3 regions of the Spartinivicinus ruber genome follow, and region 3 is predicted to be linked to each of the others. Evidence: predicted binding sites of a transcription regulator. Region 3 holds the regulator's gene; each other region holds the start of a gene.
What was found. Region 3 encodes LexA, which represses DNA repair genes until DNA is damaged. Its sites were predicted from a motif close to TACTGTNTANNTANACAGTA; they were not measured.
Positions count from the first base shown of each region.

Region 1: the regulator LexA is predicted to act here: its motif matches at 2,222-2,241, upstream of G4Y78_RS29110 (Y-family DNA polymerase).
Region 2: the regulator LexA is predicted to act here: its motif matches at 2,617-2,636, upstream of G4Y78_RS12925 (LexA family protein).

Region 1 is NZ_CP048879.1:82,573-86,864, reverse strand. It holds gene G4Y78_RS29130 (elongation factor Tu) at 1-291, shown strand, start outside; gene G4Y78_RS29125 (hypothetical protein) at 359-610, shown strand; gene G4Y78_RS29120 (hypothetical protein) at 624-866, shown strand; gene G4Y78_RS29115 (hypothetical protein) at 1,367-2,095, opposite strand; gene G4Y78_RS29110 (Y-family DNA polymerase) at 2,264-3,526, shown strand; gene G4Y78_RS29105 (SOS response-associated peptidase family protein) at 3,574-4,278, shown strand.
Region 2 is NZ_CP048878.1:2,693,172-2,697,463, reverse strand. It holds gene G4Y78_RS12935 (hypothetical protein) at 1-34, shown strand, start outside; gene G4Y78_RS12930 (extracellular solute-binding protein) at 1,245-2,372, shown strand; gene G4Y78_RS12925 (LexA family protein) at 2,650-3,087, shown strand; gene G4Y78_RS12920 (Y-family DNA polymerase) at 3,084-4,292, shown strand, end outside.
Region 3 is NZ_CP048878.1:2,878,601-2,882,892, reverse strand. It holds gene G4Y78_RS13680 (L,D-transpeptidase) at 1-397, opposite strand, end outside; gene G4Y78_RS13675 (TetR/AcrR family transcriptional regulator) at 431-1,087, opposite strand; gene lexA (transcriptional repressor LexA) at 1,463-2,059, shown strand; gene G4Y78_RS13665 (SulA-like leucine-rich domain-containing protein) at 2,374-2,832, shown strand; gene G4Y78_RS13660 (oxidoreductase) at 2,871-3,902, opposite strand; gene G4Y78_RS13655 (glycerate kinase) at 3,906-4,292, opposite strand, start outside.

The sequences.
Region 1 (4,292 bases), on a different replicon from region 3:
TATTTTCTTAGTACTGAAGAAGGTGGTCGGCATACACCGGCAATAATTGGTTATAGCCCTAACCACCTTATGAAAGATGATTATCTCACATCGGGACTACACGTTTATCTGGATCAAGACTATGTTTTTCCTGGTCACATAGCAAGAACTGGAATTGTGTTTATCACACCAGAAGTTTACCCTCATTGCTTAAGTGTTGGCATGAAAATTCGAGTACAGGAGGCGAGTAGGTTAATTGGTTATGCCAAGATTACGAAAATATTTAACAAAATATTGGAGATCAGTACATAACTGGATAAAAGCTGGTATATAGTCCGGCCTTAGCCTTATCGTGAGCATACCACCGTTTAGAAAAGTGGTGTCAGAAGCCAATGGTAATTTAAGGGTTGTAGAAAAAAGATTAGGATTAAGTGATGGATATTTAGGTGATAAAGATACAATGGTTGTTCATATTGAACGAAAAGATTTGGATAGTTTAAAAGTTCCTTCAGGTAACGAAGGAGGTGCTAATCAATACTGGGTCCCAGGAGGTTATACTTCTGGAGGAATACCAGAAGCTGTTGTTAACTTATTAAGTAAACCTCCATACAAAGAGATCAAATTTAAGTAGAAAGGATATAGCTATGACTTTTTATGAAATAAAAGAAGGCCACTATCCAAAAGAGCACATGAAATCAAAAAAAGATGAGATACAAAAAAATGGGTGGAGTATAAAAGAAGAAAAAGGAACTTTCTATTTATGTTATATTTCTGGCTCTCTACAAGGTGAATTAAAGGAAATTGAAATTAGTAAAATTGACTTTGAGCTAGCACGAGATGACAAAATTGATTTAGATACACTTTGCATAAAATATGGTGCCAATTAGATCCTTGGCCATAATTCAGAGTTATGGCCAAAGATCAGAGAATTCAAACAAGCAATCTATTTAACATAAGATAGTTTATGCGAAACTCACCTGTAAGTATTTACAGGTTATAATTGGTCTTTCATTCATTGTCTGATCCTTGGTTTGATGATACCTTTCCCACGCCTTGCACCAGGCCATAACTGGGACAAGGCATCTGCTGGGAGTGCTGAGCCTCCTGGCTTTTACCTGGATTGCCTTTTTTGACCTCTCGCCGTTTATATAATTTACCATTTTCTATTAAACTGCAGGTACCGTCATATTTTCGTGTTGCTACCCCTTCGCCAGCAAAAACCCAGTCGCACTCAGGGTAGGCTTCCTATATTACTTCGCTCATGTTATCAGGGTTTCTTTTAAATATTTTTCATATCGGCCACGTAATATTTAATATTTCACTGGAAGCCATATTGAGATTAACTGGCATACACTCAAGATCGCTAAAATCAGCTAAAAAATTACTATTAGTTGGGTTCAGTAGCCGTTTCATTACATCGAACAATCCACTCATAAGCCAGTGATAATATACAAATTTCAATAACTGCAACGATTAGCCAAACAAGATCGTAAACAAAGTTCAAATAATAAGGTAGAAATGGTAGATAGCTTATTATTTGACTTGTCAAAATCGGCAGCAAACCAATTAACACAAATATCCGTAATTGATGGTTAGATGATATACTCCATGCCCATCGCAAAGACTTTTGCTGGTCTGTCGCCGTTGCAGGCAGAATCAGGCTCCATCTAGAAATACAATAAGTAGCCGGCAGCATCAAGATAGCCATTATGGAACTGAACGGTAAATTATTTTTCGGTAACAACGTAAATAAATTGTAGCTAATTGCCGCCGCAGCGCTATATATCACTGAAAACCCAAAAAATATTAATAAGAACCTGGTTTCTCTTTTGGTCCATCTTAAAACGGGCGTTGATTTAATCGCCTCATCGCTAAGCAGGAAAACTCGATGACAGCCAATGGCACTCAGCACAAATGCCAAGTAGTAAATTATATAAATAAAAAAATACAGTATAAAATTAATTTCCGGAGGGTGAGGGATCAAATAATCCATTAAAATCATTAAAAAAATAAATGGAATCCCTAACCGCAATAAAGCCGTTATATTCTGAAAGGGAGTTTTTAATCCTTTTAAAAAAATTTCTTTTAAAGGTAAGGTTTTATTTACTTCAGTCAATTGTCTTCAACCATAATGAACAGATTTTAAGAGGGTGAATAATATACATGTTGACCCAATGAGTAAATCAGACTGATCACTGCGCGATCAATACTAATTGGATTTGACACCAATCAGATACCTATATACTGTTTATATATACAGTATTTTGTCGGTTGTTGAATTAGCATGTATGCGCTCACGGATATGAACTGCTTTTATGTAAGCTGCGAGCGGCTTTTCAGGCCAGATCTGGCAGGCAAACCCGTGGTAGTGCTCAGTAATAATGATGGGTGTTGCGTCGCTCGATCCCCAGAAGCCAAAGCCCTAGGGATCAAGATGGGTGAACCTGTGTTTAAACTGCAAGGTTTGATCAAACGTCATGGCATTACGGTGTTCTCATCAAACTATGCGTCATATGCCAATATCTCCAATCGAGTAATGGCTGTCCTTGAGCAGCTATGCCCTACGGTTGAGGTTTATTCCATTGATGAAGCATTCCTTGACCTAACAGATATGGCTTGTGAGGCGTCCTTAAAAGGCTATGGGTTTAAGGTGAAACAAGCCATTGCCCAATACTGTGGTATACCCGCGTGTGTTGGAATTGCTCCAACTAAAACCCTAGCAAAGTTAGCCAATCATGCGGCTAAGCAGTATCCAAAGACAGGTGGTGTGGTTGATGTCTGCTCAAAAAAGGTTCAAACCCGCTTACTACAGTGTATGCCAGTTGATGAAGTCTGGGGGGTTGGTCGACGCTTAAATCAAAAACTACGAGCAATGGGGATTAATACAGCCTATGACCTGGCAAACTATCCTGAAAAGCTACTTCGCCAGCATTTCAGCGTGGTGTTAGAACGTACAGCCAGAGAATTAAACGGCGAGTCTTGTATCGCGTTAGAAGAGCACCCTCCAGCCAAACAACAAATTGTGTGTAGTCGATCATTTTCCAAACGGGTACACAAGTTGGAAGAGTTAGCCGAATCCATCAGTTGTTATATGACCCGAGCAGCAGAAAAACTCAGGCAACAACAATCCAGAGCTCAGTTAATCAACGTGTTTATTCGGACCAGCCCTTTTGCTGATACTCCACAATACAGTTGCGGTGCTTCCCTGCCCTTACCCCACCCTACGAGTGATACCCGGGTACTGGTCAAAGCGGCTAAAATGGGACTAGAAGCGATTTATCAACCGGGGTTTGCTTACGCGAAGGCTGGAGTCATGCTCTCTGATATCAGTGTGTCTAGCTTTGATCAAGCAGACCTTTTCACTCCTGAGATTGATACACAAAAATCACAACACTTGATGAAAACAATTGATCAGATCAACCGTCGTTTTCCAAAAGCCTTATTTCTCGCGAGTAATGGTACCCAACGAGGCTGGCAGATGGCCAGACATCACTTGTCTCCAGACTACCTTACCAGCTGGTCTGATCTACCTAAAGCCAGATTATAACAGCCGTTATACTTCACTATATGACCAAGGAAGGAGTGAAATAAATAATGTGTGGGCAATTTGGGTTGGCAGATAGTTTTAACTGGGGCAAGTTTACAAAGCGACTGAATTTACAGGATATTAACGACCCAGCATCAATAAACCTACGGTATAAAGAAGCATTCGTACCTACCAACACTGTATCCATTATTACTCACCAGGACGGTTATAAAGTAAACGAAGCCATTTGGTGGTTATTGTTAGAAGAGGCTGAAACCCACTTTAAAGCAAATGCAAAATATGCAACATTCAACTCAAAATCTAGCAGGCTAATTACAAGCCCTGTCACTAAAAAAGCATTTAAACAAAGTCGCTGTATAATCCCAGCTACTCACTTTGTTGAAGGTGATGGACCACAGGGCAATCGCTATTATCATTTACTCAAATCTGCTAGCGGTATGATTGGGTTCGGGGGGCTATACCGTGAATGGACACACTCTAAGACAGGTGAACACTGCTATTCAGCTTCAATCATCACTTTGCCAGGACACCCAAAACTTAAGAGTATTCATAAAAACTCACTGCCGTTAATGTTACCTCTCGACCAGCCTGAAATAGCACATGATTGGTTAAACCCAACAATACGAGACCCACAGTATTTTGAATCACTTCTACAGCCAAGGTTGCATGAGTCATTACAGGCCCAGCCAATAGAAAGGCCCGGTCATCCCACACCTAATGGTGACCAGTTTAGTATTAAAGCTGACGGGTAGTCGAATAATTGATT
Region 2 (4,292 bases), 190 kb from region 3:
AGAGTGTCCTGGCTGTTTCATACGTTTTAAATAAATAATCTAAACCAGGTGACCAAAATGAAATGCATGGCTCTCAGATTTTTAACTATTTCCCTTATCTTGCTTTGCTCTAATACATATGCTGAATGGACTAATGTAATTTGCGCTAAGCTAGATGGAAGTAAATGGTATTGGCTGAAAGACTCCAATGGCAATCAAGTGACCGCTTCTGGGCTATGGTCTGCTGCTTATCTAAGAGGTTCAAGTACTGAATATATAGATGCTTTTAATATTTCCGATGAAACTTACAATAACATCTCTTCTCAGTGTAATAACTCATACGTAGCCCAGCCTGCAAAGTCAACATTTAGTTCATGGGCTGTTTTTCAGATTACAAAGTTTGATGGTACTTCATATTTAGCACCAGGAAAATTTGTTAAACATAGAGATCGTAATTGCTTTTTGAGTCCAGTAAACTGTAGGCTACACAATAACACAATAGCTAGTTATTTGGATCACAACAAGCCCATACTTACAGCGTATGGGCAGAATTCCTTCTTAGGAAGCCTCTCTAAAACACGGTCTAATTTACTATAAATATTTTTGATATCGGCACGAAACTCACGCCACATTTCACTATACAACTGACGGAGGGCGACTCACTGTTGCAATGGTATATGTTCCTGCTCAGGTTCATGGCTTCGTGGTATTTTTCCATGTCGCTAGCCAAACCTTGTCCCCGATTGTGCCTTCCGTTTACCCATCCTCTACTGCTAACTTTTTATCTGGCCAAGCGAAGTCAAAACCCCATCTCCATATGGGTTGGAATTTGTATTCGCTTACTGGCATGGGGAACTTATGAGCTTTTAAATGAAGCTTTAAGGTTAACTCCAATTGACTCATATCAAATCCTGGGTTGCTTTCTGACTAATTGTTCATTTTTAACTAGACAACTAGACCCCTAGTGTTGTATTGTCCGACTTGCATTATTTAAGACAATTTAAACCACCTGTTATAGGTGCATTGCCTCACTCTTCCCTCTGTTCATCCGAACTTTTCGATGAGGCAATGCTTTTTTTCACTGGATGGTTATGTAATTGGCTTAATCTTAAATACACCTCATACATCCCTTGAGCTTCATCATCTGGGCCTCTGCTTAGGTGCAACGTTGCACTTTAATAAAATTTTATGGTACATCTATCTATAGCTGATCAAACCCATGTGCTATTATAAGATAATAGTTGTCATATACAAGAAGGTTGTAGATGTACTATTTACTTGCTTTTCTTATTCTTATCTTCTCAGAAGTCTCCTTTGCTAAGTCTTTTAGAATCTTAAATTGGTCTGCATACATTGACGACTCAGTGCTACAAGACTTTGGAAAAAAACACAACGTAGATATAAAATACGATACTTTTGATGACCTCGATGGTTTTAGACAAAAGTTTTTGGTTAAGTCCAAAGAAGATGCTTACGATGTAGTTTTTCCACCAGTTGATTATGTACCAGCTCTTATAGAGCGGAAGGTACTATACAAACTTGATAAAAGCCTTCTACCTAATATTGATAAACTTTCCGACACTTCCATAGCAGATTTAAAAAAGTATGACTCAACTAACGAGTATATACTTCCCTATCTTTGGGGAACAGTAGGGCTAGGTATCAATGTTGATCAGGTAAAGAAAACTCTCAATCAAGATAATATTCCTAACTCCTGGAAACTTGTATTTGATCCTGTATTTGCAGAAAAACTATCATCATGTGGTATTTCTTACTTAGATAGTGAAATTGAAATCTTCCCTTTAACTCTAAACTACTTAGGAAAGTCAGGACAATCAAAAGAACGTTCAGATATAGTATTAGCCTCTAAACACCTAAGAAAAATAGCACCGACAATAAAGTACTTCGATTCTGAAGAATATATTGATCGACTAAAAGATGGAAAAATATGTATTACCATCGGTTACTCAGGTGATATCTTTCAGGCTATTTCTGATGCAGAGGAAGAGAAAAAAGGCTATGAGTTAAAATACATAATCCCAGAGGAAGGCTCAACTCGTTGGATAGATGCTGTCGCCATACCAAGCAATAGCAATAACCTTAAAACTGCCCATGCCTTCTTAAACTATCTAATGGAACCAGAAGTTATTGCTAAAATATCTAATTTTGTGTGGTACGCAAACAATGTTCCCTCCTCAACGTCATTAGTTGAAGATGAAATAGTTAATGACAAATCAATTTACCCCTCTCCTGATGTAGAATCCCGGCTATTTTCAATACCAAAATACGAATTAAGATTCCAACGATCAATGGTTAGGTACTGGACACGAGTCAAATGTTCCCAGGGAGTTGTTGAATGCAGAGCTCCTGTATCTGGACTCCCAGGATTCTAAAATTTTTAAATAGCTAACTAATAACCTCGAACAATATTAAATTGAAATTGAGTATTTGAGACCAATAAGGTCTGCTCTAGACACACCTGCCCTTGATTCCATATTGGTTCGCCCTAACGCCATTGAGTCTACACCCCCATATTTTCATCTACTTCTTGCACTTCAATAACTTAGCTGACCCTATACGCTCTAATCAACACAAATACTTACAAACATCTTGTCCTACAAAGGCTATACACTATAATACTGTACATACATACAGTATACGGAGAACAAAATGCGCGTAGAACAAGTTGATAGAGCCCAACTGCTTGAGCTAGATAGCCTTCAAACGGCTCCACTCTATCTAGAGGCAGTAGAGGCAGGTTTTCCAAGCCCTGCATCTGACTATGTGACAGCTGAGATTAACCTTCACGATTACATGGTCAAACACCCCGCTGCGACCTTCTTTGTCAAAGCATCGGGCTATTCTATGACCAATGGAGGTATTCAGCCAGGAGACTTACTTGTTGTAGACCGCTCGATAGAAGCCAAGTCAGGGAATATTGTTATTGCTGCTCTGGATGGAGACTTAACCGTCAAACAATTAAAGATTAAAGATGCTCAGAGCTGGCTTGTTCCTATGAACCCCAATTTTTCTCCTATCGAGATTAAAGAGCAAGACTGCATCATTTGGGGTGTTGTTGTTTATATTATTCACAAAAGCTATCCATGAAAAAAATCGCTATTGTTGATTGCAACAATTTTTATGCAAGTTGTGAACGTTTGTTCCGGCCTGACCTGGAAAATAAGCCAATAGCTGTCTTATCAAACCAAGATGGCTGTATTGTTGCGCGGTCAAATGAAGTAAAAAAACTAGGCATCAAAATGGGTGTACCAGTTTTTCAAGTAATGCACCTGATTAAACAACATAATATTCAACTATTTTCATCAAACTATGAAAATTACGGGGTTATCTCTGAGCGAGTCATGCAGATACTTGAGTCATTCGTACCTGACACCGAGCGTTACTCTATTGATGAAATGTTCATGGAGCTAACTCATTGCAAGTTTATTGATTCTATCTCTGATTACTCTGTAATGATTAAAAAACAAGTCATGAAGCAAGTTGGCATACCTGTCAGTATTGGTATTGCTAAAACAAAAACGCTAGCCAAACTTGCAAATCATTATGCTAAGCAGCACCCTGAAACGGGTGGTGTATTTGACGCAACTGATTCAACCATTCAAGAAGAACTGCTCAAGCTCATGCCATTGGAGGAAATATGGGGGGTTGGGCACCGCCTTTATAAGTCACTTACTAATATGGGGATGAAAACGGCTTATGACCTGGCCTGTATGCCGCCCACGTTAATCCGACAACGCTATAGTGTTGTTTTAGAGCGTACTGTTCGAGAGCTTAATGGAGAGTCTTGTATTGATTTAGAAAACGAAGCTCCCGCTAAGCAACAAATCATCTGTAGTCGTTCGTTTTCACAACGCCTTTATAAGCTGGAGCATCTGAGAGAAGCGATTAGCACCTATACAGCACGAGCGGCAGAAAAGCTACGAGCCCAGGGATCATCTGCACATAACATTACTGTTTCTATTCGTACTAGCCCCTTTGCGGATGTACCACAATACCGTAATAGCGCTTTGGTGCAGCTCCCCCACCCAACTTCTGATACACGACTACTGGTAGAAATGGCAACCCAAGGGCTTCACCATATTTTCAGGTCTGGTCATGCCTATGCTAAGGCTGGAGTCATGTTGAGTGAGATTTGTGAGCAACAAGTTATACAACAAGACTTGTTCACCCCCATGCTAGATACACCAAAATCTAAACGCTTAATGCAAGTAGTTGATGACATCAATAGACGTTATCCTAAAGGGCTATTCTTAGCTAGTAATGGTATTAATCCTTCGTGGAAGTTAGTAAGA
Region 3 (4,292 bases):
CGTGGGAGGCGGGTATTCCCATTGGTTCTGTGTCAGGGGTACCATGGATATAAATATACCGTCGCATTGAGTCCACTTTCCCCAAGCGGTTATAACCAGGTTCCTGTCCACTTAACCATAAAATACGGGTTAAAATCCAATCGCGCTGGGGAAACTGACTGGCTAATTTCTCATCATAGACTTCCCCTGTAAATCGTCGCCCAACAAATACAGCATTTAATGGGCAGTTAGCACCGATCTTAGCTCGAACAAGGTGTCGGCCCAACGGGGTTTGAAAGCTGCCTTGCTGCTGGCCAGTTCCATTCGCCGCTGTAGAAATCGGGTATTGTTTAATCAGTTGATTATCATCAAACAATTTAAGGGTTTGTTCGGCAATGGAAACATAAATAACAGGCATCACTCACCGTACACACGCATGTAAAATAAACGATTAAACCTCTAGGCTGGTAGCAGGCAAATCAGCTTTCATGCCTTGAGCTAAAAACGGCACCAGTCGTTTCATAACCGCAGGTACAGAGGTATGCTCGTTGTATTCACTTTCAGCAATATCCCGTAAAGCATCTAATCCAGACATAGTAAATGCCACTGAACCAACCATAAAATTAACACGCCAGAAAATTTCTACAGGTGGTAAATCTGGTGATGCTTGCACGACCAAACTAACAAAACGGCGAAACACATCTCCATATACTTGTTCAAGGTATTTGCGTAGATGTCCTTGAGACTGGCTAAAAGCTAGTCCTAGCAAGCGCATAAACACCGATAGGTCATTCTTGCCTCGAGCTTCTACAGAGAGTATTTGCTGAAATAGCAGATTAAGCAGCTGTTCTGGAGTGGGTTGACGATCGGCTAATGATGCTTCAAATTCATTAAGCTTCAAAGTGAGTTTTTTACAAAAAGGCTCCAAGAAACGTGCAAATACAGCCTGAATGAGCGCCTTTTTAGAGCCAAAATGATAATTCACTGCCGCTAAGTTTACTCCAGCTTTACTGGTAATAGTCCGTAATGACGTTTCGGCAAACCCCTTTTCTGCAAATAAAGCCTCTGCAGCATCTAATATTCGTTCAACAGTTTCTGATTGTGCCATAACAAATTTAAAATAATTAATTAAAAACCTTAGCCCCCTACCCTCATCAAAACTTGTCGTAAAAGCTGAGAAATATTTGGGCTAGGGCCTGTTATAATCTTCAAACGTTTTGAACATACGTTTAATACGTATACAAGTCAAGCAGGCTTTCCCTTTTCCTGCAAGTGATATTGAACGCTACAAAGTAAGGAAACACCCTGATAAAAAACAACAAGGTACTTGAAAACTATTGAAGGATAGGCAAAACTGGATATAATCACAGTAACTGTATAAAATCACAGCAGCAGTGTTAGCCTGCAATTATCTAAAGCATTATTAGATAAGCTGAAGCATATAAAACAGCAAAAATCCAAATGCGTATAAGGAGCCATCTCAATGGCTAAACTAACAGCCCGACAGGCTGAGATTTTTCAATTTATTAAAGACCATATCGAAGATACGGGTTTCCCACCCACCCGAGCAGAAATTGCCCGACAGCTAGGGTTTCGTTCAGCAAACGCTGCGGAAGAACACCTCAAAGCCCTTGCCCGCAAAGGCGCTATTGAAATTATTGCAGGCACATCTCGTGGCATTCGCATCCCTAACGAAACCCAGCAAGGCATCCCAGTGGTGGGTCAAGTAGCTGCTGGCTTTCCAATTTTAGCCGAACAGAATATAGACAACTACTGCCAGATACCCGCCAACTTTTTCAAGCCCCAAGCTGATTATTTTTTAACAGTAAAAGGGATGAGCATGAAAGACTGCGGTATTCTTGATGGTGACCTATTGGCAGTACATAAAACATCCGATGTACATAATGGTCAAATTGTGGTGGCTAGAATCGAAGATGAAGTCACTGTCAAACGGTTTGAGCGCAAAGGTGATGTTGTATTACTCCACCCGGAAAATAACGAATTCAACACCATTGAAGTGGATTTGCACGACGGAAACTTTACTATCGAAGGCATTAGTGTTGGGGTAATAAGACACTAAGATGCTACCAACGCCTCTCCCCTATGAGGAGAGGCAAAAGAGTTTTTAACGATGTTAGCTTTTAGTTAGTCATATCTAACTGTTTTCGCAACTCTTTATTTTTTCAACTCCTTCATCGCTTCAATTAAGCTGCCAATAAACCATGCACAATTAACTTGTTGCGACTTATTCTGCAGTTTTGCACATTTTCATCAACTCTGATCCACAATCTACTCCAATATGGTAAACACAGTGAATTAGGCCAAAGATATAAATTTTTTGTCAGTGATACACTCCAGCCATAATTAGCGAACATGATAATAGGAATTAATCTCATGGAGTACAGTGGCAATGAAAATGATTCCAAGCCCAACTGTAGTACACCTAGTCAGCCACCTCACTTTCCTCTATCAACGAGTCACAGCGGCTTTACTCATATTACAGAAATTATTTTATCTTCTGCTCGCGTACCACTGACATCGTTTATTCCACCTATGTTGGCCCAGCTAAGTCATCATGAAAAGCAGCGCTGGCTAACGGTTGTCTGCTCAAAGCAGTACCACAAGCTTACCTTGAAGTGGCTACAGGATGCATACATTAATAACAAACAGGTTTTATTTCTAACAGCAACCAATGAAGGCTCTATTAAGGACCTAACTTTACAGGCTTTATCTCTAGGTAAAAGTCATACGGTAGTTAGCTGGTTACCGGTGTTGGACGAAGCTACCTTATCGGCTTTAGAGATTGCAGCAAAAAAGGGTAACTGCCATGTTATTAATATTAGACAACGTTAACCAGCCTATTATTTTGCGCTACTTACAAGATAAGAAGATTATTTACCAACCAATGAAATCGTTTGACCGGTCTTGCTGCTCTGTTCAGCCAACTGAATTATTTTAATTACTGCTAACGCTTGCTGCGCAGTTACAGCCACTGTTTTATTTTGCAAAATTGCGTCTGAAATGTTAGCAAAATAATGCTGGTATCCTCCTGCTTGCGTGGGATGAATACTTTCCCCATTTTCTTGAAACAAGGTCCCATAATTTTTTTCTGCTTCATTTGCCCAATTTTCATGCTGAGGCGAAAGCCCTTGTTTTAGCTGTTCTTCTTGTGGATCAAGGCCATACTTTACAAAACTACCTTTGGTTCCCTCTAATTGAAAACGCAACCCAGGCCCTGCAGAAAATGGGCTGGAGCGTAACACCACTTCATGATTAGGATAATGCAATTGAACATGGAAATAATCAGTGGTTGGTGAGTTTTCCCTTAACCTTCGACAACATGCAGTCAGTGCCATCGGCCAGCCAAATAAACATAACGCTTGATCTATCAGATGAGGACCTAAATCATACCAAATCCCCGTCCCTTCACCTGCTTGTTCGCGCCAGCGTTGTCGTACGATTGGCCTAAACCGGTCAAAGTGAGATTCAAATAAACGTATTTCACCCAGTGCTTTCGAATCGATTAATTGTTTTATGGTTAAAAAGTCACCGTCCCAGCGACGATTGTGATAAGTCGACAGTATCAGTTCTTTTGTTTTTGCTAGTGAAATTAATTCTTCCCCTTGTTCTACTCGCGTAACAAAGGGTTTCTCAACAATAACATGTTTATTACTGAGTAATGCCAGCTTAGCGAATTCATAATGGGTATCATTAGGTGAAGTAATAATCACCAACTGGATTGTATCGTCTTGAATTAATTGTTCGGCTGTATCATAAACCTGAATATCAGGGTTATCGGCTAATACTTGTTCTCTTTTACTTGAGCTGATAGCTGTTAATTCAAACTCCTTTAAATAGTTAATAAAAGGCAAGTGAAAAGTCTGAGCAGAAAAACCATAACCGATAATACCTGTTTTTATCATCTATCAAACCTTAAAACTTTTAACAATTTTGGCAATATTAAATGCAGTGTCTTCAATATTCTGTGCGGCAGTTTTTAAAGCATCAGTTAAATTCATTACCCCTGGTACCACACTAAATACTGCATCAATCCCTTGCTGATAAACCGCTTGGTAGCCAGCTCCCATGCTACCTGCTAATGCTATTACACAACAATTATATTGTTTAGCCCGTTTAGCAACACCAATCGGCGTTTTACCATAAATAGTCTGGCTGTCTATTTTTCCTTCGCCAGTGATCACTAGGTCCGCGTCAGATAAATAAGTTTCCAGTTGAATAGTATCTAACACAATATCAACACCACTTTCTAACTGGGCATTAAATCCCCCTAATAAAGTAGCGCCTAAACCACC